4 regions of the Psychromicrobium lacuslunae genome follow, and region 1 is predicted to be linked to each of the others. Evidence: riboswitches for the same ligand, from Rfam matches in the RefSeq annotation. Region 1 holds a riboswitch; each other region holds the start of a gene.
The links. Region 1 has a riboswitch for thiamine pyrophosphate ahead of thiM (hydroxyethylthiazole kinase). Riboswitches for the same ligand answer to the same signal wherever they lie in the genome.

Region 1 (5,243 bases):
GAACGCCGAGTCCTCTAGAGTGCCACTGGCAAGGCCATCGATAAAAGGAAGCGCATCAATATCGGCGCGGACTGGGGCGATCCGCTGCCACCAATCCTGTTCTAGCTCAGCGGCGGTCGGTGCGGTTTCCAGGCCGCCGCGCTGCCAGAGTCCGGCAAAGTGGCTGACTGGACCGCTACCTTGGCCAACTCGAAGGTCTGCGCCGTGCTGGATACTCTCGGTCAGCCAGCGTTTGGCTTGCCGCACCGCTTCCGGCCAGGTCTCACCGGCCGCGCGACGGGTCGCCAAGGCTGAGGAAAGCGAGCAGCCGGTGCCGTGGGTATTGCTGGTTTGTACCCGGCGGCCCGGGAAATGACTGATCGTGGTTCCCTCAACCAGTGCGTCTGGGGCAAGGTCCCCATCGAGGTGTCCGCCTTTGGCCAACACGGCGACCTGAAACTTGAGCGATAGCTTGGTTGCTTGCTCAAGTGCTTCGGCCCAGTCGGTGGCCTGGGCCGAGTCGCTGAGGATGGCAAGCTCGGGCAGATTTGGGGTGACCAGATCGGCGTACCTCAGCAACTTCCGGAGCGCATCTTCGGCCTCGGCATCCAACAGCCGATCACCACTGGTGGCCACCATCACCGGGTCGATCACCACAATCGGCGGTCGTTGTTGCTCAAGCCATTTAGCGACCACCGCAATCACCTGTTGATTGGCCAGCATGCCGATTTTGACCGCGTCGATCTGCACATCATCGCTGACTGCGTTGAGCTGTTCGGCGAGGAATTCGACCGGCGGAAGGTGTACCGAGCGCACCCCTTGAGTGTTCTGCGCTACCAAGGCCGTCACCGCGGCCATGCCATAGCCGCCTTGCGCGGCAATGCTCTTCAGGTCGGCTTGGATTCCTGCGCCACCACTTGGATCGGTGCCGGCGATGCTGAGTACCCGGGGAATCTCGGTGGTTGAGGTGTCTAGTATTTGACTGCTCATGCTTTTCCTCGCCAGGCGATTGAGAGTTGACGGGCGGCGAGCTGGGGGTCCGCCGCCGAACAGATGGCGGAAACCACCGCTGCCCCGGCTGCCCCGGCCTGACGGAGACCGGGCAGATCTTCGACCCTTACGCCGCCGATGGCCACCGCCGGGAGAGTGCAGAACTCCAACAGTGCGCTGAAGCCTGCCAGGCTCAGTGCCGGTGGGGCATCGAGCTTTGTGGAAGTTGGATGCAGGGCTCCGATGCCAATGTAATCGACGCGCCCTGGTTCTTGGGCGGCCGACCGCAGTTCTTCAACGGTGCCGGCGCTCAAACCGATGACCGCCTCGGGGCCCAGGATCTTCCGAGCCAGTGAGACTGGCAGATCAGCCTGCCCAAGGTGCACGCCGTCGACCTTAATGCCCGATTCCCGAGCCGCCAGGAAGATGTCGATTCGGTCATTGATTAGCAGTGGAACGTGGCTCGGTAAGACTGCTGCCACCTCGCCCACGGTTTTGAGAAAAGCTGCCGCCGGGGCGTCCTTTTCACGGATTTGCACAATGGTTACTCCGCCGGCCACCGCTTGATGCACTATCTCAGCGAGTGGGCGTCCCTGTGCTGCAGCCTGTTTCGAATCGGTGACCAGATAGATAGAAAGATCAAGGGTCATTGGCCGACCTGCACAACCGTCAGTTTGGCACGGGCGGCCAGGTCATCGGGACCGATAGAGGCCAGGCTGTCCAGGAAGGCGGGGGCGAAACTGCCCGGTCCTTGGCTGTTACTGCTAGCGATCTCGGCGGCCACGGTGTAGACCGAGACGGCAGCGACAGTACTGGCCAGCCGATCGTTGCTCAATCCGGCGAAAGCCGCCATCACCGCCCCTAGCGCGCATCCTCCGCCGGTGATTCTGGTCAGTATTGGCGTTCCGTTGGAGCTGAGCACCCGCTGCTGCTGGTCAAGGATTAAATCTGTCGGGCCGGAGACCGCAACTACACTCCCTGCAGCAGCTAGAGTGATAGCTGACTCTTGTGCAGCCGCCACCTCGTCGGCAGCGTCCACGCCTCGCCCGCCCCTGCCGCTCCCGGCCAGCGCAATGATTTCGGAGGCATTGCCGCGAATCACGCTAGGGCGTAGCCCGCGGAGTTGTTGCGCAAGTGCCGTCCGGACTGGCAACGAGCCAACCGCCACCGGATCGAGCAGCCAAGGGCTGTCCGCGCGGTTAGCGCCCGAAACCGCTTCAAGCATTGCCTCACGCTGTTCGGCATGCGGGGTGCCGAGATTGATCAGCAGGCCGGAGGCAAGCTCCGCGAAAGAGCCAGCCTCCTTCGGAATGTCAACCATGGCGGGCGCTGCCCCCAGCGCCAACAGCACATTAGCGGTGAAGTTGGTCACTACGGTATTGGTGATGCATTGCACCAGGGGAGAGCGTTCGCGCAGTTCAAGCAGGGCAGACTGGCTGAAGCTGAGGAGTTGTTCTGGCGTGCGCATGGTGCGCGACATCCCTTCGCTAGTACGAACTAGATCAGGTTCGACGGGTGTGTTCTCAGCCTTCGGGGCACCCCGTGTCACGTGTTAACACCACGATAGCGCACCGGCTACCAACAGAGCTGCTGGGGGGTGCTGCTGGGGGGGTGCTGCTGGGGGGTGCTGCTAGGTGTTAATAGCGAAGGGCCGGCCCGAGCACCGAAGTGGTGTTCAAACCGACCCGCGCGGTGAGTGGCCGCGGCTCTCCGCTTCCGCTAGTTATTGCCTGTTATTCAGCAGCGCCGGTGATATTGACCAGCCAGTCGATACCGAATTTATCGGTGAGCATGCCAAAGGAGTCACCCCAGGGGGCCTTCTCCAGCGGCATTGAGACGGTGCCGCCCTCGGTGAGCTTGTCCCAGTAACCGCGTAGCTCGGCATCGTCGTCGCCACTGAGCGAGACTGAGAAGTTATTGCCCTCCTTGAGTTCACCCATATGCGCCGGAGTGTCCGAGGCCATCAGGGTGAAGCCGCTAGGGGTTTCCAGTTGGGAATGCATAATCAAATCGAGTTCTGCTGGCTCCACCGGTGCCTGGAATTCGCCGAAGGTGCTGGAGGTCAGTTCGCCGCCAAGTACAGACTGGTAAAACTCCATTGCCTCCTTCGCTTTGCCGTTGAAGCTGATGTAAGGGTTGAGTCGAGTGGCCATCTGAATCCTCCAATGTGTGAATGGTTACTCAGATCGTACTGCGGCCCTCCGACAAGGTCGATAGCTGCCAGCGCAAGCCTTGGATGATTGCTGCCAGGCCCAGTTCGAAAGCGGGGGCCGCGGTGTAGCGACCAAAGCGAGTTTCCCTGCTGGCCACCGCACGGCTAATCACCGGTGCCTCCGCCTGCAGCTCGCCGACATCAAAAATATTCTCCGGGGCGGTGACGTCCAAGGCCGAGCCGAAGATAAAGGATTCCAGCGCGACAATGGCATTCACGATCTCATCCTCAGGCCAGCCCGCGCGCTGAAAGCCCCGCGCCACTGCTTCATAGATCCTCAACGTCTGCGGGGAGTTGGTAATCGGCTGGACCGCTATCAATGGAATCAGCGGAGTGTGGTGGGCGAAGACGTCGCGATACGACCGAGCCCAGTCTTGAATGGCTTCATCCCAGGGCTTGCTGTCGAAACAGGCTACCTCAACCAAGGACATCAGGTGATCCTGGATCAGGATCAGCAGCTCCTGTTTTGAGCGCACGTGGTTGTAGAGCGCTGAGGGCGCCACATTGAGACGTTTGGCAAGCGCCGACATGGTGAGACCCTGGTAGCCCTCCTGACGGACCAGCTTGAGCGCGGTCTGAGTGATCCGGCCAAGCTCAAGCACCGCCTTAGTCGGTCGACCGGCCTTTCGGCGGACCTCGCTCTGCCGCCCTGCCGGGTCACTCGCCATGTTATTTCCTCCAGAAGTCAAGAATCGATTATCTCATCCGATAGCAGGCTGTCCTTTTTGCCAAATGTGACGTAAGCTACAATTAAATGAATTATATTCATTTAATTGTCAACGCCTAATGGCAGGCGCCTAACTATAGGCAGCTAGCTGTAGTCGCTAGCTGTGGCGGTAATACGGGTAGTGGGCACTAGCTACCGAGAGCAGAGTTGCAAGGGGAGTCATGAGCGTATTGAGCAGAGATGTCGTCATTGTCGGAGCCGGACCCTCGGGTCTGAGCGCCGCTCGTAAGCTGCGCCAGTCCGGTCTGAGCGTCGTGGTGTTAGAGGCGAGGGACCGGGTGGGAGGTCGAACCTGGACGAATCAGATCGACGGTGCCACCCTCGAAATCGGCGGACAGTGGGTTTCGCCTGATCAGACCGCGTTGCTCGGCCTACTCGAAGAACTCGGCCTGCAGACGTTTAGCCGCTATCGCGAGGGTGAGTCGGTCTATCTCTCGGCCGAGGGGCAGCGCACCCGTTATACCGGCGAATTGTTCCCGGTCTCGGCGCATACCGCAGCCGAGATGGAGAAGCTCACCGTGCTGTTGGATGAACTGGCCGCCGAGATTGGCGCCGAGGAGCCCTGGGCGCACCCCAGGGCCCGTGAGCTCGACACGATTTCCTTTCACCACTGGTTGCGTCAGCAGTCGGATGATGAAGAGGCCTGTAACTGCATCGGTCTGTTCATCGCCGGCGGCATGTTGACCAAGCCAGCGCACGCCTTCTCTGTTCTACAAGCCGTGCTGATGTCGGCCTCCGCTGGTTCGTTCAGCAACCTGGTGGATGACGCTTTCATTCTGGATAAGCGAGTGGTGGGTGGCATGCAGCAGGTCTCCGAGTTAATGGCGGCCGAGCTAGCTGAGGACGTAATACTCAACGCTCCGGTGCGCACTATCAGCTGGCAGCAGGACTCGGTGCGGGTGGAGGCCGAGGGCGTGAGCGTTGAGGCGCGTCGGGTAGTGATGGCAGTGCCGCCGAATCTCTATTCCCGGGTTTCCTTCAATCCGCCGTTGCCGCGTCGCCAGCATCAGATGCACCAGCATCAGTCGCTCGGCCTGGTGATCAAGGTCCATGCTGTCTACGACACCCCGTTCTGGCGTGCCGACGGGCTGTCCGGTACCGGTTTTGGTGCCGCAGAATTAGTGCAGGAAGTGTACGACAACACCAACTATGAGGATCCGCGAGGCACTCTAGTGGGCTTTGTTTCCGACGAAAAAGCCGATCATGCTTTTACGCTCAGTGCGGCGGAGCGCAAAGCTGCGATTCTGCAGTCGATCGCCAATTACCTCGGCCCGCAAGCGCTGGAGCCAGTGGTTTACTACGAATCGGATTGGGGCTCCGAAGAGTGGACCCGCG
Region 2 (5,243 bases), 230 kb from region 1:
CACAAATCGCGGTGAAAGCCGCCATTTTTGCGCGAGTGCGGTAGCCAGGTCGCTGGGATCGGTGCTGAGCACCAGGAGTGCTGCAGGCAGGGCGATCGCTATACCGCGAACCCCAATCGCAATGCCGGTAGCCAAGGAACCCTCGCTAACACTGAGATACCCCCAGTCGAGCAACACTCGGCCAGAATCCGCCGAAGCCAAAGCAGTGCCCCAGGCAGCCAGGGTGAGCGCGACCAGGACCGGCCAGATCCGCTTCAGCAAAGTCCACCAGGAAACGCCGCTCAGCGGGAACACCACGAGCAAGCAAAGCAACACCACACTGCCGGAAACCCAATCCACCGAGAGAGCGAGCGAGAAGGTGAGCAGAAAAACCGCTACCAGCTTGCTCAGCGGGTTCGCCGCCGCCAACCAGCCGCCGTTCACCGGCCAGGCCTCCTCTCAGAGGTTAGTCGAGGGTCGGAAAGCCTTGACTCGGGTTGTTCAGGCATCAGTAGTTGCCTGCTGTTGAGCGCTTCAATGAACTGCTCGTCATGGCTTACCGAAACCACCGCGCTGCCTTCGAGCAGCGCTGTCCGGAGCAGTTCGATGAGGGCCGCCCAGGTCAGCGCGTCCTGTCCGAAGGTGGGCTCATCGAGGATCAATAGCTTTGGCTTGGCCGCCATCACGGTGGCCACCGAAAGTCGGCGCTTTTGACCGCCGGAGAGGGTGAATGGATTCGCTTCGGCAAAGTCAGCCAGGCCCAAGGCCTCAAGCAATTCATCGACTCGAGCGGCCCACTCCTTTTCGGCGCCCTCCTTTTCGGTGCCGCGGCGTCCTTGATGTCGCAGGCCGAAGGCAAGCTCGTCGCGCACATTTCCGGTAACAAACTGATGCTCCGGTTCCTGGAAGACACTGCCAATCCGAGCAATCAGATCTTTGGCTTTCCAGCTCCTCGGCTGAGCGCCAAGGCCATCGGCGAGTTCCGGCTCCGCCTTCAACACACCGGAAATCGGCTTGAGCAAGCCGCCAAGGGTGAGCGCCAGGGTGGATTTACCGCTGCCATTCGGTCCGGTAATTGCGAGCGCCTGACCGGCCTGTATTTCCAGGTTCAAGCCCTGCGCGGCAGCAACAGCTCTGCGACCTACTGCTAAGGACTCGGTAGTCATCAGCTGCCGGCCGGGTGTCGAGTTGAACGGCGGCAGCTCTGGCAGATGCTCGGGCAGCCAGATACCTTGCGCAGCCAAGGCTTCGCCCCTCGCTACTAGCACCTCCCTAGGAGTGCCGTCAGCTTCCAAACCGCCCTGCGCATTTAGCACCAGAACTCGGTCAACCTGGTCACGCCAGACCTCCACCCGGTGTTCCACCACGATCAGGGTGGCCGAGCGATCAGCCAAGGCGCTGGCAACAGCGTCGCGCACCTCGAGTACGCCCTCGGGGTCCAGGTTGGCGGTTGGCTCGTCGAGTAGAACCAATCCGGGTTGCATGGCCAGAATTCCGGCCAGCGCCAGCCGCTGTTTTTGACCACCGGAAAGCGAACTGCTCGGATGGTCAAGCGGCAGATCGAGGCCGACCGCGCGCAGCGCGTCGTTGACCCGCGGCCAGATCTGTTCGGGCGGTACCGAGAGGTTCTCCGCGCCGAAAGCGACATCGTCACCAACCCGGGGCAAGATCACCTGGGTCTCCGGGTCTTGCTGCATCAATCCGGCTCGGCCACGGCTTGCCCTGGGATGTGTGCCGTCCAGGGCCAGGGTGCCGGTTTCCTCAGCATCGCCGTCTCCCAGCACACCCGCTAAGGCGTGCAGCAGAGTGGACTTCCCCGAACCGGAAGGGCCTAGCAGCAGTACCCGTTCACCGGGCGCAATACTGAAGTCAAGTCCGTGCAGCACGGCTGCGGCACGATCGGCGCGGCGGAAAGACCAGTTCTCCGCCGTGATCCGCGCCGGGCCAGATCTGGTTGCCGGCACGCTCAGACGATCGGTTCCCGATGCGCGTTCCTGGCTCCCAGGCTTGATAACGCCCCGGTGCGCGCGAGTCCGCGAGTAGCCAGCCAAGAGAGCAGTCCAGCGATCACGGCGCCAGAAATCATGCAGAAGACGATGTAGACGGCTTTGAAATCAGCTGTGTATTCGATGTTCCAGCCCCAGAGCAGGAAGCAGTCGTTAATGCCACACATGAGGCCAGCCGCCGCTCCGGCCAGCACCGAGGCGGGAAGCCGCCAGGAACGGTAGCGGAAAGCAGCGAAGACGAGTTCGGCGCCCAGGCCTTGCAAGATGCCGGAAAGCAGTACTGTGCCGCCATAGGGGGATCCGGCAATGAGTTCGCCGGTTGCGGCCACCATTTCGCAGAACAGTGCCGCGCCAGGTTTGCGGATCACTAGCCCGCCGAGCACCGCCGGGATGAACCAGCCACCGGACCAGAGCGCGCTGAGCGGCGGGTATCCGGCGGAAAGCACACTAATTCCGGTGGCCAGAGCCGACCAGGCCCAGAAAATGACGCCACCGGCGACCGCAATCACCGCGGCGACCACAATATCCACTACTCGCCAGCGGTAGCTAACTGGGGTTGAGGTTGTACTAGTCATGCTTCCTCCTTTTCAGGAGGGGCGGCGGGCTTTCACACGCCGAAGAGCGCTCGACTCCCTTCGCCGGTACTAACCGGATCAGGTTCGAGGGTCTGCGGTTATCCGCACTCTCAGCGCCCACCTCGCGGCGGCGCTCCCCTGTCGTAACTTTGCTGTCTAAGTTTACACCGACTTAACCCACACCGAGTGTGCAGATCTACATCTTAAAACAGGGTCATAAGATGTAGATCTGCACACTCGGCCGGTGGAACGAGGTGACTGGGTGAGGAGCTGCTTAGGTCAGATCCCGGGACTTATTGAACTTGGCAATGGCGCGCTGCGCGCCTCGACCGGTCAGGGTCTGGATGATCGCGGCGACCGTAGCTGAGACGATCGCGAAGGTCAGCGCGGAACGCAGGCTATGTTCCAGGTTCTCGCCGTCCTTGGGCGGCGCATTCCCGGTGGTTTTCGTCCAGATCGTGTCCACCAGCTTATTCGCGGCGAAGCCGGCGCCGAAGCTGATTCCCGCGGCCAAAAGTTTGAACAACAGATTCATGTCTTCAGCCTACTTCAGAGTTCCAGCTTGCGCGGTCAAGATGCAATTGACCGGCTGCTGATAGGACAGCTGAGCGTTGACTTTCCAGTCCTTACTCTCACCGGCTGGGACGCCCTTGAGCACCACGACGCCGCGCGCCATCACATCCGAACTCGCCGTCACCCAATCCACGGTGACCACCAGATCAGCGGTTTCGGCCGTCGAATTTTTCACCTTGCCACTCGCAGAAACGGCGCCCGGTTTGGTGGAGCACTGAGCCAAGGTGGTGTTGGCCCGGATACCTTTGGCACCGTCCAGCGCTGGAATCTCGGGCAACTGCGGAGAGATCAGCCCTTGACTGGCCTGGGCGCTCGAACTGCTCGGTGCACTACTGGAGTTCGAGTCCTTGGACTCCCCTGGGGTACAAGCTGCCAAACCGAGAACCGTCAGCGTCGCCACCGCAATGCTGGCGATGCCGCCAGCGCCAGGCAGACCGCCCTTACTCATCGGGATGCTGTCTTTTCCAACTCGGTATTTCATAATCTCCTAGGAGTTGTTCTTCCGGCGGCGTGCTGCGAAAAGCACCAGCAGGATGCCGATCAAGAGCACCGCTCCGCCTGCACCGAAGAGCCAGATATTGTCGACACCGGTGTTCGGTAGCGGCTTGGTCTTCGGGTCCAGCGCGGTCTTCACGCTCGACGGCGGCGAGACAACCGGTGATTTGCCGTTACTGCTTCCGGTCGCGGTGGCGGTATTGAAGACGGCTCCGGCAGCCACGTCAGCGGCGCTGATCCGGTAGGGATCCGAGGTGCAGGTCACCGAGCTGCCCGGTGCGAGCTGAGGCACCGTGCAGTTCAGCTTGACCCCAGCGTTGCTGAGCAGCTGATCGGTGACACTCAGTTTGAGCAGCGTGGTGTTGCCAGTATTGCTCAGCGTAAAGCTGTAAACAATGGTGTCTCCAGCATCTTTCCGGCCATTGCCATTGGCGTCCTGTACCGCTCCGGCCTTCTTGAGTAGCTGCAGGCTAGACGTCGGATCCAAATTCTTGGTCACCGAGTCCGGATCGCTGACAATCGGTTTGCCGTCCGGCGTCTTGCCGCCAGCGGTCGCAGTGTTCTTGACCGCCCCGGCATCCACATCGGCCTGAGTGACCGTGTACAGCGCGCTGCAGTCGGTGCTAGCACCCGCTGCCAAGCTTGCCGCAGCACAGCTGACCTTCACCAGTGGATCGTTCACGGCGACGCCCGTGACCGTGCGAGTCCCGGTGTTCTTTACGGTGAAGAGGTACTCAATGCTGTCCCCGGCGTCGAGCTTTCCGTTCCGGTTCAGATCCTTGGTCTGGCCGATCTTCTTCTCCAGGCTGAGGCCGTCACGCACCGTGAGCGGCTGGGTTGCCGTTGAGGTCACCGAATCGATCTTCGTCTCGCCGTGCTGCGCCGTGGCTTGCGCGGTATTCACTACCTCGCCGATATCAGTATCAGCTTGGGTGATCGAGTATGTCGCGGTGCAGTCAACGCTCTCGCCGGGCGCGAGCTCGGTGCTCGGGCAGGAGATCTGCACCCCGGCCGCGGTCAGTTTGCCATCGGCAACACTCACCGCGGTGACCGGCACATTGCCGGTGTTCTGCACGGTGAATTTGTAGTCGATGCTGTCCCCGGTGGCCAGCTGGCCGTCGTTATTCAGGTCGTGGGTGCCCGCGATCTGCTTTACAAAGCCCAGCATGGGCTTCTGATCGAGCGGCACCGTGACCCCGGCGGTGGCCTCAGCAACCGCCGAGCCATCTGGCTTATTGCCATTGACTACCGCGACGTTCTTGACGCTACCGTTGTTGATGTCTTGCTGGGTCAACGTATAGATCCCGGAACAATTCATCGATTCGCCGGGAGCCAACACGGTAGATTTGCAATCCAGATTTTCCAGTTGCATCTTGTCCGTGAGTGCAATGCCATTGATCGTGACCGAACCGGTGTTGGACACCACAAAGTTGAACTTAACCTTTTCGCCCGCGTCGATCTGACCATTGTTGTTCGCATCGACCGGCGGATCGTACCTCTTCTCGAGGCTTAGCGCTCCATCGTTTGCGGTTGGTGTATTGACCGAGGCACTGCTACTGACCGTCGAGTTATCCGGTGCGGTCGCAGTTGCGGTAGCGCTGTTGGTCACCATTCC
Region 3 (5,243 bases), 920 kb from region 1:
GCTGACCAGCTACCGCGATCTGACCGTTCTGGAAGACCTCAACCAGCACGAACTCATTCAATTCCGACATGATGCTCCCTCACGAGAATCAGCAATGCTCAGCAAGTTAACCAACTTTGCCATGTGAACTCGAAACCAGCTCAAAAAGCACTTCGCGCTTGGTGATATCGGCTGTCAGTAGCTTCACTTTCACCGTACTGCCGACCTCTACCTCGCCACTGAACTGGCAGGGCGCAGCGACCGCTGGTTGTTGGATCTGCACCGTGCAGCGCGCCAGTTCGGGACGACTGGCTGCGGTCTGAGCCGTTGCCGGGCCGTTGGCCGCTTCGGCTCGTCCGGCGGTTTTTCGCGGACCCGCTACCACCACAGCGTCGAATTCTTCGCCAAGATGCGAGCTGAGCAACGCAGCTTCCACGATATCCAAAGCCGCTCGCTCAACTTGCCCGGCCAGCTGATCGGAGGCGCTCATCAACTCCGGCAACCGGGGGAGCGCTTCCCGCACCCAGTCCGGCACCGGCTCACCGGCGCTCAACGCGGCACAGGTGGTCAGCACGAAACGATCGACTAAACGCCTCAAGGGAGCAGTGGTGTGCGCATAGCTGGCAGCAACCGCTGCCTGGACGGTGTGTTCGGGTAACGTCCCGTCGAAGGAGGTGTACGCGGCTCCGCGGAAAAGCGAGGTGGCGGCATGCATCAGCGCAAGCTGCCGCGGATCGGCGATATCGAGGGAACGTAAAAACTCCCCATAGGCCATTCCGGCGGGCCACGGTTTCCCCAGCGCCACCGCCTGTGCTCGGAATTTTTCCAAGGCAGCCTGATCCGGAGCTGGCATGGTGCGTAACAAGCCGACTTTACCGTCGAGCATGAGCTGAGCCGCCGCCATCCCGGTCAGCAGCGAGATTTGCGCGTTCCAGTCCTCTATTGCCAGCGCTGGCCTGAAGATCAACTGGTAACCACCGTTGGCGTGTGCCACTTCCTGCTGGGGAGTATTCAGGCTGGCGCCGCCGCGTTGCCGCTCCAGTTCAATGCGGTACTGGCCGATTTCTTTGAGTAGCTGCAGAGTGCTCAAGTAGTCGGAACTGGTGCCAGCCTCTAGTTCCTGCTGCGCTTGCTGGTAGTCAAGCCTGGCAATCGACTTGATTTGAGCGCGGCGCACAGCGACCGCCGAGGTCTGCCCCTGCTGATCCAGCTCGATCTGCCAGACGAAGGCGCCCCGTAATTGATCGGCCAGCAGGCTGGCGGCGGCTTCGCTCATTTCAGCCGGGTGCAACGGGATCCGGCCGTCGGGGGTGTAAATAGTTTGACCGCGACGGCGCGTTTCGGCGTCCAAGGCGCCATTGGGCGGCACAAAAGAAGGAACGTCGGCGATGGCATAGTGCACCCGGTAACCGCTTGGGGTGCGTTCCAAATACATTGCCTGGTCCAAATCCATTGACCCTGGTGGGTCGATGGTGATGAAGGGCAGCTGACTGAGATCGAGTTCGGGCAGCTTATGGTGCTGCAGGCTGTTGGACAGCTCAGCCATCACCTCGTCGCTGAACTGCTCCTCGAGCTTGAATTCAACTCGTAACTGGGCAAGGGCTGCTTTGAGCTGGACGTCATCGTCTGGCACAACAATCTGAGAGTGAGGCACCAGCTCAGCCTATCTCGATCAAAGAAAGCGAGGTCAACTCCAGGCCAGTATGGAAGTTCATGATCGGTGGCAACTGGGAGCTTAGGCATAAAGTTACCTTCATGACGGATCGTTTTGTGCTCGACTTGCTCGGCGTGATGGCTTACGGTGAGCTCTCCGCCTTTGAGCGGCTGTCCTCCGACGCCAGGTTCTCGCCCACGCTGCACGACCGGGCAGTACTGGGCCGGATGGCGGTGCTAGAGTTTGAGCATTTCGAGTTGGTGGTTGCCCGGCTGGCGGACCTCGGCTACGAGGCGGAGAGCGTGATGCGGCCCTTTCAAGCCTCGATCGATTCTTTTCATGATCGCACTCGACCCGCTGATTGGTACGAGTCGATTATGAAGGCCTATGTCATCGATACCATTTCCGCTGACTTCTACACCGCGGTCAGCCAGCTGCTGGACACTCCGACCCGTGATCTGGTGGCCGAGATTCAGGCACCAGGGGAGGCCCTGGTATTGCAGGGCAGGCTGCGTAAGATGCTTGATGATGAGCCCAGGCTAGCTTCCCGCCTGGCGCTTTGGGGGAGGAGGCTGGTGGGCGAAGCGCTCACCCAGGCTCAGCGCGTCAGCATTGAAAGCGGCTTCCTGCCCGAAGAGAGCAGTTTCCGTGGAGAGCTTATGGCGGACCTTACCAAGCAGCACTCTCGCCGGATGAGCCAGCTGGGGCTGACCGCCTGATCACCAGTTCCGCGCTGATTTTAGTTCTGCTCTGGCGCCAGTTCACCGAGTTCACGGTTCTCACCGAGTTCACGGAATTCATGGATTTCACGGATTGCTCTCTTGAGTTCGGCCGCAGCGGCCTGAGGATCACTGGCCTCGGTAATCGCGCGCACCACCACCACTCGGCTCGCACCAGCGGCCAACACCGAACGGATATTAGTTTCATCGATGCCGCCAATCGCAAACCACGGTTTGACGCTGTGCTGGCTGGCAGCGAACTCAACGAGTTCCAGCCCGACGGCGTCCCGGCCGGGTTTGGTGGGTGTGGCCCAGAGCGGACCGACACAGAAATAATCAACTGGGCTGTGCTGGGCGAGTTCGACCTGAGCGGGGTTGTGGCAAGATAAACCGGCGAGCACCTCAGGCAACAGCTGGCGCATGCTGGTAACCGGCAGATCTTGCTGACCAAGGTGAAGCACCGGAGCTGTGCTAAGTAAGGCAATATCCGCGCGGTCATTAACCGCCCACAGTTTGCCGTGCCGCTCAGCAACGCTCCGCAGCACCTCAAGCGCCTCCAACTCGGCGGCTGCCTCGATCTGCTTATCTCGGAGCTGAATAATGTCCACCCCGCCGGCATAAGCCTCCTCGAGGAAGCTGGCTAGGTCGCCGCGAGCGGTTCTGGCATCAGTACACAAATATAGAGAGGCGTCGAGAAGGCTGTTCACTCAACCAGCCTAGCCGCTGGCCCGACAGCATTCCTTGTTGCTTTGGCACTGCGCTCGAACTGGGCCCGGGCGGAACTGGACCTGGGCGGAACTGGGCAGCGGCAAGCCGGACGGTTAGACTGAAGACACCGCGGGAGCCCGCCGTCCAAGGGCTGAGAGGGTGTGTCTAACGAGCACACCGACCGTCATACCTGATCCGGATCATACCGGCGTAGGGAAGGAAAACACTGTGCCTGTCCCAGCTGTGGCTCGCGCCCGGGTCGTCGACGTCGCCGTCATCGGTGCCGGAGTGATTGGCCTCAGCATTGCCTGGCGGCTAAAACGAGCCGGACATTCGGTGCTCATTATTGATCCGGACCCGGGTTCCGGAGCCAGTTTTGCGGCTGCCGGGATGCTGGCCCCGGTGACCGAGTTCCACTTCCAAGAGCAGGCGTTGCAAGAGCAACTGTTGCGCTCTGCAGCGCTCTGGCCCGGTTTCGCCAGTCAGCTCGATGCCGATATTGGTTACTGCGCTCAAGGCACCTTGCTGCTCGGTGTGGACGCAGCGGACCGGCGGGCCCTAGTCGAGTTAATGGCGGCGCAAAGCGAGCTGGGAGTACCAACACAAGCTGTGAGCTCACGGGAACTCCGGAGTCAGGAGCCATTTTTAGCGGCCGGGTTGAGCGGGCACTTCGTGCCCGGCGACCACCAGGTTGATCCGCGAAAACTTTGTATGGCGCTGCTCGCTGGGCTTGATTTAGTGCGGCACAGAGCGCTCCGGTTGAGCCCGGGGAAGGTGCATCTGGAGGATGGCTCGAGCGTGCTGGCCGAGCAGGTGGTGGTGGCCAACGGGGTGGCTGCCGCCGAATTGCTTGGCCCTTCACTGGCGCCCCGGCTGCGGCCGGTACATGGAGATATCTTGCGACTCTCGGTGCCCGGTGAGCTGAGTCCGCTGCTTAGTCACACCGTTCGTGCCCTGGTAAGAGGCTCTTCGGTGTACCTGGTACCGCGTCAGGACGGCAGCCTGGTGATCGGCGCGAGCCAACGCGAGGACGCCTCCTCGCTGCCATCGGCGGGCGCTGTCTACGCTCTGCTGAGGGACGCCCAAGCATTGCTCCCCGCGGTTGCTGAGCTCGCGCTGAATGAGGTGACTGCGCGCGCTCGGCCAGCCACCGTGGATAATGCACCGCTGCTGGGCCGGGTGTCTGAGCAGGTGCTGTTGGCCACCGGATTCTTCCGGCACGGAGTTTTGCTTGCTCCGCTGGCCGCCGAAATATCGCTGCAGTTATTGACGGGTGATCCGGCCGCGACCCCGCTTGGTTTTAGACCGCAGCGCTTCAGGGAAAAACAGGGTGACGGGCGGCGTTCGCCCCTTCTGGATCGAGGAACGGGCAGATGAAAATCATGGTGAATCGCCGCGCGCAGGAACTCGAGGCGGGCGCAACAGTGCTTGAGCTGGTCGCGCTGCACACTGGTCGGAGCTTATTTGAGAGTGGCCAGCCAAGCGACGGCGGCAGGCTCGGCATCGCGGTGGCTCGCAATGGCGAGCTGGTGCCGCGTCGTTGCTGGGCCGCAATGGAGCTCAATGAAAGCGACGAGTTGGACCTGGTGACCGCGGTACAAGGAGGATAACGATGGAAGATGTTCTGCAGATTGACGGCGTCACGCTGGGTTCCCGGCTCATCATGGGCACCGGCGGTGCCAGTAATCGTCAAGTACTTACCGACGCCCTACTCGCCTCCGGGACCGAGTTGACCACGGTGGCGTTACGCCGTCATCATGCCGGTTCCGATAGTTCGCTCTTTCAGTTGCTGGCCGAGCATTCAATTCGGCCACTGCCCAACACAGCCGGTTGTTTCACGGTTCGCGAGGCGGTGCTGACGGCTGAGTTAGCCAGGGAGGCGCTAGAAACTCATTGGCTCAAGTTAGAGGTTATTGCGGACCAGGACAGCTTGCTTCCCGATCCGCCGGAACTGCTCGAGGCGGCGGAGGAGCTGGTTCGTCGAGGCTTTGTGGTCTTTGCTTACAGCAATGACGATCCGGTGCTGGCGAGGCGGTTAGAGGACCTCGGGGTGGCAGCGGTGATGCCTCTCGGCTCGCCGATTGGCAGCGGACTGGGCATTCTCAATCCGCATAATATTGCGCAGATCGCCGAGCGAGCCTCGATCCCGGTGATCCTGGACGCTGGAATTGGCACCGCTTCGG
Region 4 (5,243 bases), 1.4 Mb from region 1:
TGGCTAGCGGTGTGGTGATCTTGAATGTATTCGCCGGTGAGTTTGGCGACGATAAAGGAATTCAGGCTGAAAATGTGTCGGGTGGCCGCGAAAACCTCGGGCTGGTGATGGGCCAACCAGCGGATCTTGGGCCCAACAGACTGGGTGGACAGCTGTTTACCGCAGCGCTCGAAAATGCTCTGCGCGCCGATTTCTTGATTCAATTCGCCGATTTCCTGGCCGGCTCTGCTGTCGACGCCGTACAAAATTGCCGGTCTCAGTGGTCGGAAGGCTTCGTCAGTGACCACCAGACATGGGCCCATTCCACTCACGCAGACTCCCTCCAACGGCTCCGTAGATCGAGCGAGAAGCGCTTTGCTGAGTTGCTGGATCTCGGCCCACCAGACCAGTTCGGCGTCGAACTCGTACCAACCCGGCTGAGGTGTGCTCACGGTGTGCTCAACTGTTTCCCGGTCGAGAATGCGTCCGTCTCTACTGACTAACACGCCTTTGGAGCTGCCGGTGCCGATATCGATACCGAGAAACATCAGAAACCACCTTTGGTCAGTGCGTGAAGAACGGGTGAGCGCGGGCTCAAAAACTAAGAGTAATCGTTTTCTCTTACCGAGGACAAGGGCGTCATTTTGACTCTAGCCAATTCTTGACTCGGCGCAGATCAGCTCAGGTCCAGCTCAGGTATAGCTCTGAACCAGCCCTGATTCAGAGCTGGTTTAGCTTCCGTCCAGCCCCGGCTAGGCTCGTCAGTATGGAGTTCACTATTCGCCCAGCTCGTCCGGATGATTTTCAATCGTTGCCCGATATTGAACGTGCTGCCGATGAACTACTGGAGATGCCCGGCCTGCCAGCGGCAAGCAGCCCTGAGGAATATCAAGCCTCATTACAGACTTTGGTGGCCGAAGCTGATGGCAGAATCTTCGGCCTAGCCAGGATCGAGGAGATCGATGGCGAGGCGCACCTGGAGCAGCTCTCGGTGTTGCCGCCGGCGGCTGGGCAAGGGCTTGGGCGTTTTCTGCTGGAGACGGCAAAGGCTTGGGCTGCGCGTGCAGGCTATCAAGAGATGACTTTATGCACTTTTCGAGATGTTTCGTTCAACGCCCCGTTTTACTCAACCGCGGGTTTCGTGACGCTGGAGGACTTCTCGGCTGGGCTGGCGGCGCTACGCCAGCGTGAGACTGAGCTTGGCCTGGATGCACTAGGTGCCCGCGTGGTGATGGTGGCAGCGCTGTAACCCAAGCCAAGCTCAATCTCGGCTGCCTCAGTTCTGAGGAGCACCGATCGGATCTTTTTCCCGTGGCTGATAGATTTCCGCCCCAGCGGCGATAAACTCGGCCGATTTCGCCCTCAAGCCGGCCTGCATCTCCTCGATTGAGGCAACCAGAGTCGCCTGCTCGGTAGCTCCACCGAACTCGGCGCGAATATCTTGGGAGATCCGCATTGAGCAGAACTTCGGCCCGCACATCGAACAGAAGTGAGCGGTTTTCGCTGGCTCGGCGGGCAGCGTCTCATCGTGAAACGCCTCGGCGGTCGCCGGATCCAGCGAGAGCGAGAATTGATCCTTCCAGCGGAATTCGAAGCGTGCCTTGGACAGAGCGTCATCTCGTAAGTGCGCCCCGGGGTGTCCCTTAGCCAGATCGGCGGCGTGGGCAGCGATCTTGTAGGTGACCACGCCGGTCTTCACATCGTCTTTATTCGGCAAGCCAAGGTGCTCTTTGGGCGTCACGTAGCAAAGCATGGCGGTGCCGTAGCGGGCAATCTCGGTAGCCCCAATCGCCGAGGTCACGTGGTCATACCCCGGGGCAATGTCAGTGACCAAAGGTCCCAGAGTGTAGAACGGCGCACCCTTGCAAAGCTCTTGCTGCCGTTCCACATTCTCTCTTACCAGGTGGAAGGGGATGTGGCCGGGGCCTTCCACCATCACCTGGACATCGAATTCCCAGGCTCTCGCGGTCAATTCCGCCAAGGTATCCAGCTCGGCGAACTGGGCGGCATCGTTCGCATCGGCGGTGGCGCCTGGACGCAAGCCATCGCCCAGCGAGAAAGCGACGTCGTACTGGGCGAAGATCTCACAGAGTTCGTCAAAGTGGGTGTAGAGGAAGTTCTCCTGATGATGAGCCAGGCACCAGCCCGCCATAATTGAGCCGCCACGGGAGACAATGCCGGTGACCCGGTTCGCGGTCAGCGGCACGTAACGCAACAAAACCCCGGCATGGATGGTCATATAGTCCACGCCCTGCTCGCACTGCTCGATCACGGTGTCCCGAAAAATTTCCCAACTCAGCGCGGAGGCATCTCCGTTGACCTTTTCCAAGGCCTGGTAAATCGGTACGGTTCCGATCGGCACCGGAGAGTTGCGGATAATCCACTCTCGGGTGGTGTGAATATCGTCGCCGGTGGAAAGATCCATCACGGTATCGGCCCCCCAGCGGGTGGCCCACTGCATTTTGTCGACCTCCTCGGCAATTGACGAGGTCACCGCCGAGTTGCCGATATTGGCGTTGATCTTGACCAAGAAGGCCTTGCCAATAATCATTGGTTCGGATTCCGGGTGGTTGATGTTGTTCGGGATAATGGCCCGGCCGGCGGCAACTTCGGAACGGACCAGTTCGACATCGCAATCCTCACGTAGCGCGACGAAACGCATCTCCTGGGTGATCACTCCAGCCTTCGCGTAGTGCATCTGGGTGATCCGCCGACCGTAAACTGCGCGCCGGGGTTCCGGTTTGGCTCCTTGCCATTCGGCCGAGGCCGCCCCGCGCCGCACCGCCGAGCGGCCATCGTCGGAAAGCTCGCGGCCTCGACCCTGATAAGTTTCGACGTCACCACGCCCGGAGACCCAGTCGGCGCGCAGTGGTGGTAGGCCGCGGATCGGATCGCTGCCCGGGCCAGCGGTTCGATAGGTCACGAAGTCTGGATTCGCCCCTTCGGGTGAATCGTCCAAGGCGATTCTGGTGACCGGTACCCGTAATTCGCCCTCCTCCAGGTGATCCAAGGTATGGGAGGGGTGATTTTGGGCAGTGTGATGCTCGGATAGATCTGCAGACATAGCAGTACTTCCTACTTCCTTCGCCGGAATGACCCGGACAGGTTCGAACGGTCGCAGGCGGAACAGCCCGATCTCAGCCCTTTGCCAAGGGCACCCGTGTGGATAGCAAGAGGCTAGCAGATAAACCTTGGGGAAGGTGTGGGACGCGGAGTGGTCAGGAATAAATTGAAGCTTCAACTAATTGAATCGAGTATGACTACTGATCAAGACCTGCTCTCGGCCGGACTGGCCATGCAAACCGTCACCCTTAAGGTGCAGAATCTGGCTGCAATGACCGACTATTACCAGCGGGCATTGGGCTTGCAAGTCCTCAACGAGGGTGCCCAAGGGGTGGAGCTCGGTCGGGGGAGCACCTCACTGGTCAAGCTCAGCGACGCGCATGATCTTCAGTTGCCCGGTAGGGGAGAAGCCGGGCTATTCCACACTGCGCTGCTTTTTGAGGATCGGGCAGCACTGGCAGCGACGCTAGCTAGCGCCGCCCAGTTCGATCCAAGCCTTTTTGTGGGCAGCGCAGATCATCTGGTGAGTGAGGCTTTCTACTTCAATGACCCAGAAGGTAACGGTATTGAGCTGTACTTTGACCGTCCCCGGGACACCTGGAACTGGGATGGCGATACCGTGCAGATGGCGAGTAATCCACTCAGTCCGCAACATTTTCTGAGTGAGAATTTGAGTGAGGCAGCGGTGCAAGGCCAAGGGGAGGCCGCTGCCGCCGTCGGGCACGTCCATCTGCAAGTTGGCGACGTTGCGAGAGCAGAAGATTTCTATGTGCACACGATGGGCTTCGAAAGGACAGCCGGCTGGCATGACCAAGCGCTCTTCGTCTCCGCTGGCCGCTATCACCACCATATGGCCATGAACGTCTGGAACTCTCGGGGAGCCGGGCCGCGGAAGGACACTCTTGGCCTGGCCGAGGTACGGATCTCATTGCCGACCGCCGATGATTTGGGCGCCCTTGAGCAGAGGTTGAAAGACCACGGCGTTGCCACCGCTAACACGGGAGTCGAATTGCGTTTTGAAGACCCCTGGCTGAACCGGATCCGGGTTACTCTGGACACAGTCGCTTAGAGTCGAAAGAAGGCCGGGATGTCCACAAATCAACTTTTCATCGCAGATCACCGACAGGCCAGTAATTATGCCAGATCTCAAGGGGCACAGCCTGCTGAACTCATTGACTTTGGCGACGTGACAGATCTGGAGCTTGAGATTCTCGCGGAGTTGGCGGCGAAGAAAGTACATGCCACCGGAGTTAAACCCGAACTCGGCATGGTCGACGTTGATCTGGATCAGTTATTAGTGGTTCCCGATGCGGTTACCGAGGTCTTCGCCGAACTGCTCAACTTGGAAGACCCAGAAGGCCTCGACGAGTTGATCACCGAATGGGCGGACTCCGAGGAGTTTGAAGAACCCCGACAGACCGCCGATCGACTGGTCAAGCAAGTGGCCAGTTTTGCCGCCAAAATTGCTGCAGCGGATGAGGACTCCAGGTTGGCTTTGTACTTCCTGAATGCCTAAACCGAGCGCAAACCGGAAAGTAGCGCGGCGGGTTCGCCTGAAGATCAAGGATCTGGCATAATAATCAGGTACTCGATCCGCACGGCCCCTCTCTCCGTGCGCGCATTGTGTCCTTTCAGAATCCTTTGGAATCGGCCCGCCCCACGGGAGCGTGATCAAGGATTCGACCCGTTTCAGAAACAGGAGTGACCACAAAAGTGGCCGTAAAGATTCGCCTTAAGCGCTTCGGTAAGATGCGCGCACCGTATTACCGCATTGTTGTCGCCGACTCACGCACCAAGCGTGATGGCCGTGCGATCGAAGAAATCGGTAAGTACCACCCCACCGAAGAGCCCTCGTTCATCGAGGTCGACTCGGAGCGGGCTCAGTACTGGCTTTCAGTGGGTGCTCAGCCCACCGAGCAGGTTGCCGCGATCCTCAAGATCACCGGTGACTGGCAGAAGTTCAAGGGACTCACCGGCCAGGAAGGCCGCTTGAAGACCAAGACCGCTAAAGAAGCTTTCGTAGCACCGGAGAAGTCTTCGGTGATCGTGAAGGAAGCTATCACCTCGAAGAAGAAGGCTGAAGAGGCTCCGGCCGAAGAAGCCGCTGAGGCTCCGGCAGAGACCACCGAGGCTGAGTAAATTGTTGGCTGAGGCTCTGGAGCATCTAGTTCGCGGCATCGTGGATAGCCCCGATGACGTGC

Region 2: it holds a riboswitch for thiamine pyrophosphate, as region 1 does, so the genes downstream of both, UM93_RS11850 (ECF transporter S component) here and thiM (hydroxyethylthiazole kinase) in region 1, are expected to answer to the same signal.
Region 3: it holds a riboswitch for thiamine pyrophosphate, as region 1 does, so the genes downstream of both, thiO (glycine oxidase ThiO) here and thiM (hydroxyethylthiazole kinase) in region 1, are expected to answer to the same signal.
Region 4: it holds a riboswitch for thiamine pyrophosphate, as region 1 does, so the genes downstream of both, thiC (phosphomethylpyrimidine synthase ThiC) here and thiM (hydroxyethylthiazole kinase) in region 1, are expected to answer to the same signal.

The regions. Positions count from the first base shown of each region.
Region 1 is NZ_CP011005.1:2,743,577-2,748,819, reverse strand. Features, by position in the region: gene UM93_RS12880 (bifunctional hydroxymethylpyrimidine kinase/phosphomethylpyrimidine kinase) at 1-969, opposite strand, end outside; gene thiE (thiamine phosphate synthase) at 966-1,619, opposite strand; gene thiM (hydroxyethylthiazole kinase) at 1,616-2,437, opposite strand; TPP riboswitch at 2,432-2,522, opposite strand; gene UM93_RS12865 (VOC family protein) at 2,703-3,122, opposite strand; gene UM93_RS12860 (TetR/AcrR family transcriptional regulator) at 3,151-3,849, opposite strand; gene UM93_RS12855 (flavin monoamine oxidase family protein) at 4,070-5,243, shown strand, end outside.
Region 2 is NZ_CP011005.1:2,508,936-2,514,178, forward strand. Features, by position in the region: gene UM93_RS11840 (energy-coupling factor transporter transmembrane component T family protein) at 1-423, opposite strand, end outside; gene UM93_RS11845 (ABC transporter ATP-binding protein) at 420-1,943, opposite strand; gene UM93_RS11850 (ECF transporter S component) at 1,946-2,560, opposite strand; TPP riboswitch at 2,599-2,710, opposite strand; gene UM93_RS11855 (DUF4235 domain-containing protein) at 2,835-3,095, opposite strand; gene UM93_RS11860 (hypothetical protein) at 3,105-3,614, opposite strand; gene UM93_RS11865 (DUF11 domain-containing protein) at 3,621-5,243, opposite strand, start outside.
Region 3 is NZ_CP011005.1:1,827,661-1,832,903, reverse strand. Features, by position in the region: gene UM93_RS17935 (MinD/ParA family ATP-binding protein) at 1-70, opposite strand, end outside; gene UM93_RS08505 (RNB domain-containing ribonuclease) at 107-1,633, opposite strand; gene UM93_RS08500 (ferritin-like fold-containing protein) at 1,735-2,352, shown strand; gene thiE (thiamine phosphate synthase) at 2,373-3,059, opposite strand; TPP riboswitch at 3,180-3,295, shown strand; gene thiO (glycine oxidase ThiO) at 3,289-4,437, shown strand; gene thiS (sulfur carrier protein ThiS) at 4,434-4,670, shown strand; gene UM93_RS08480 (thiazole synthase) at 4,673-5,243, shown strand, end outside.
Region 4 is NZ_CP011005.1:1,334,162-1,339,404, reverse strand. Features, by position in the region: gene UM93_RS06285 (FGGY-family carbohydrate kinase) at 1-527, opposite strand, end outside; gene UM93_RS06280 (GNAT family N-acetyltransferase) at 746-1,228, shown strand; gene thiC (phosphomethylpyrimidine synthase ThiC) at 1,256-3,043, opposite strand; TPP riboswitch at 3,042-3,151, opposite strand; gene UM93_RS06270 (VOC family protein) at 3,236-4,111, shown strand; gene UM93_RS06265 (hypothetical protein) at 4,130-4,558, shown strand; gene rpsP (30S ribosomal protein S16) at 4,756-5,181, shown strand; gene UM93_RS06255 (RNA-binding protein) at 5,183-5,243, shown strand, end outside.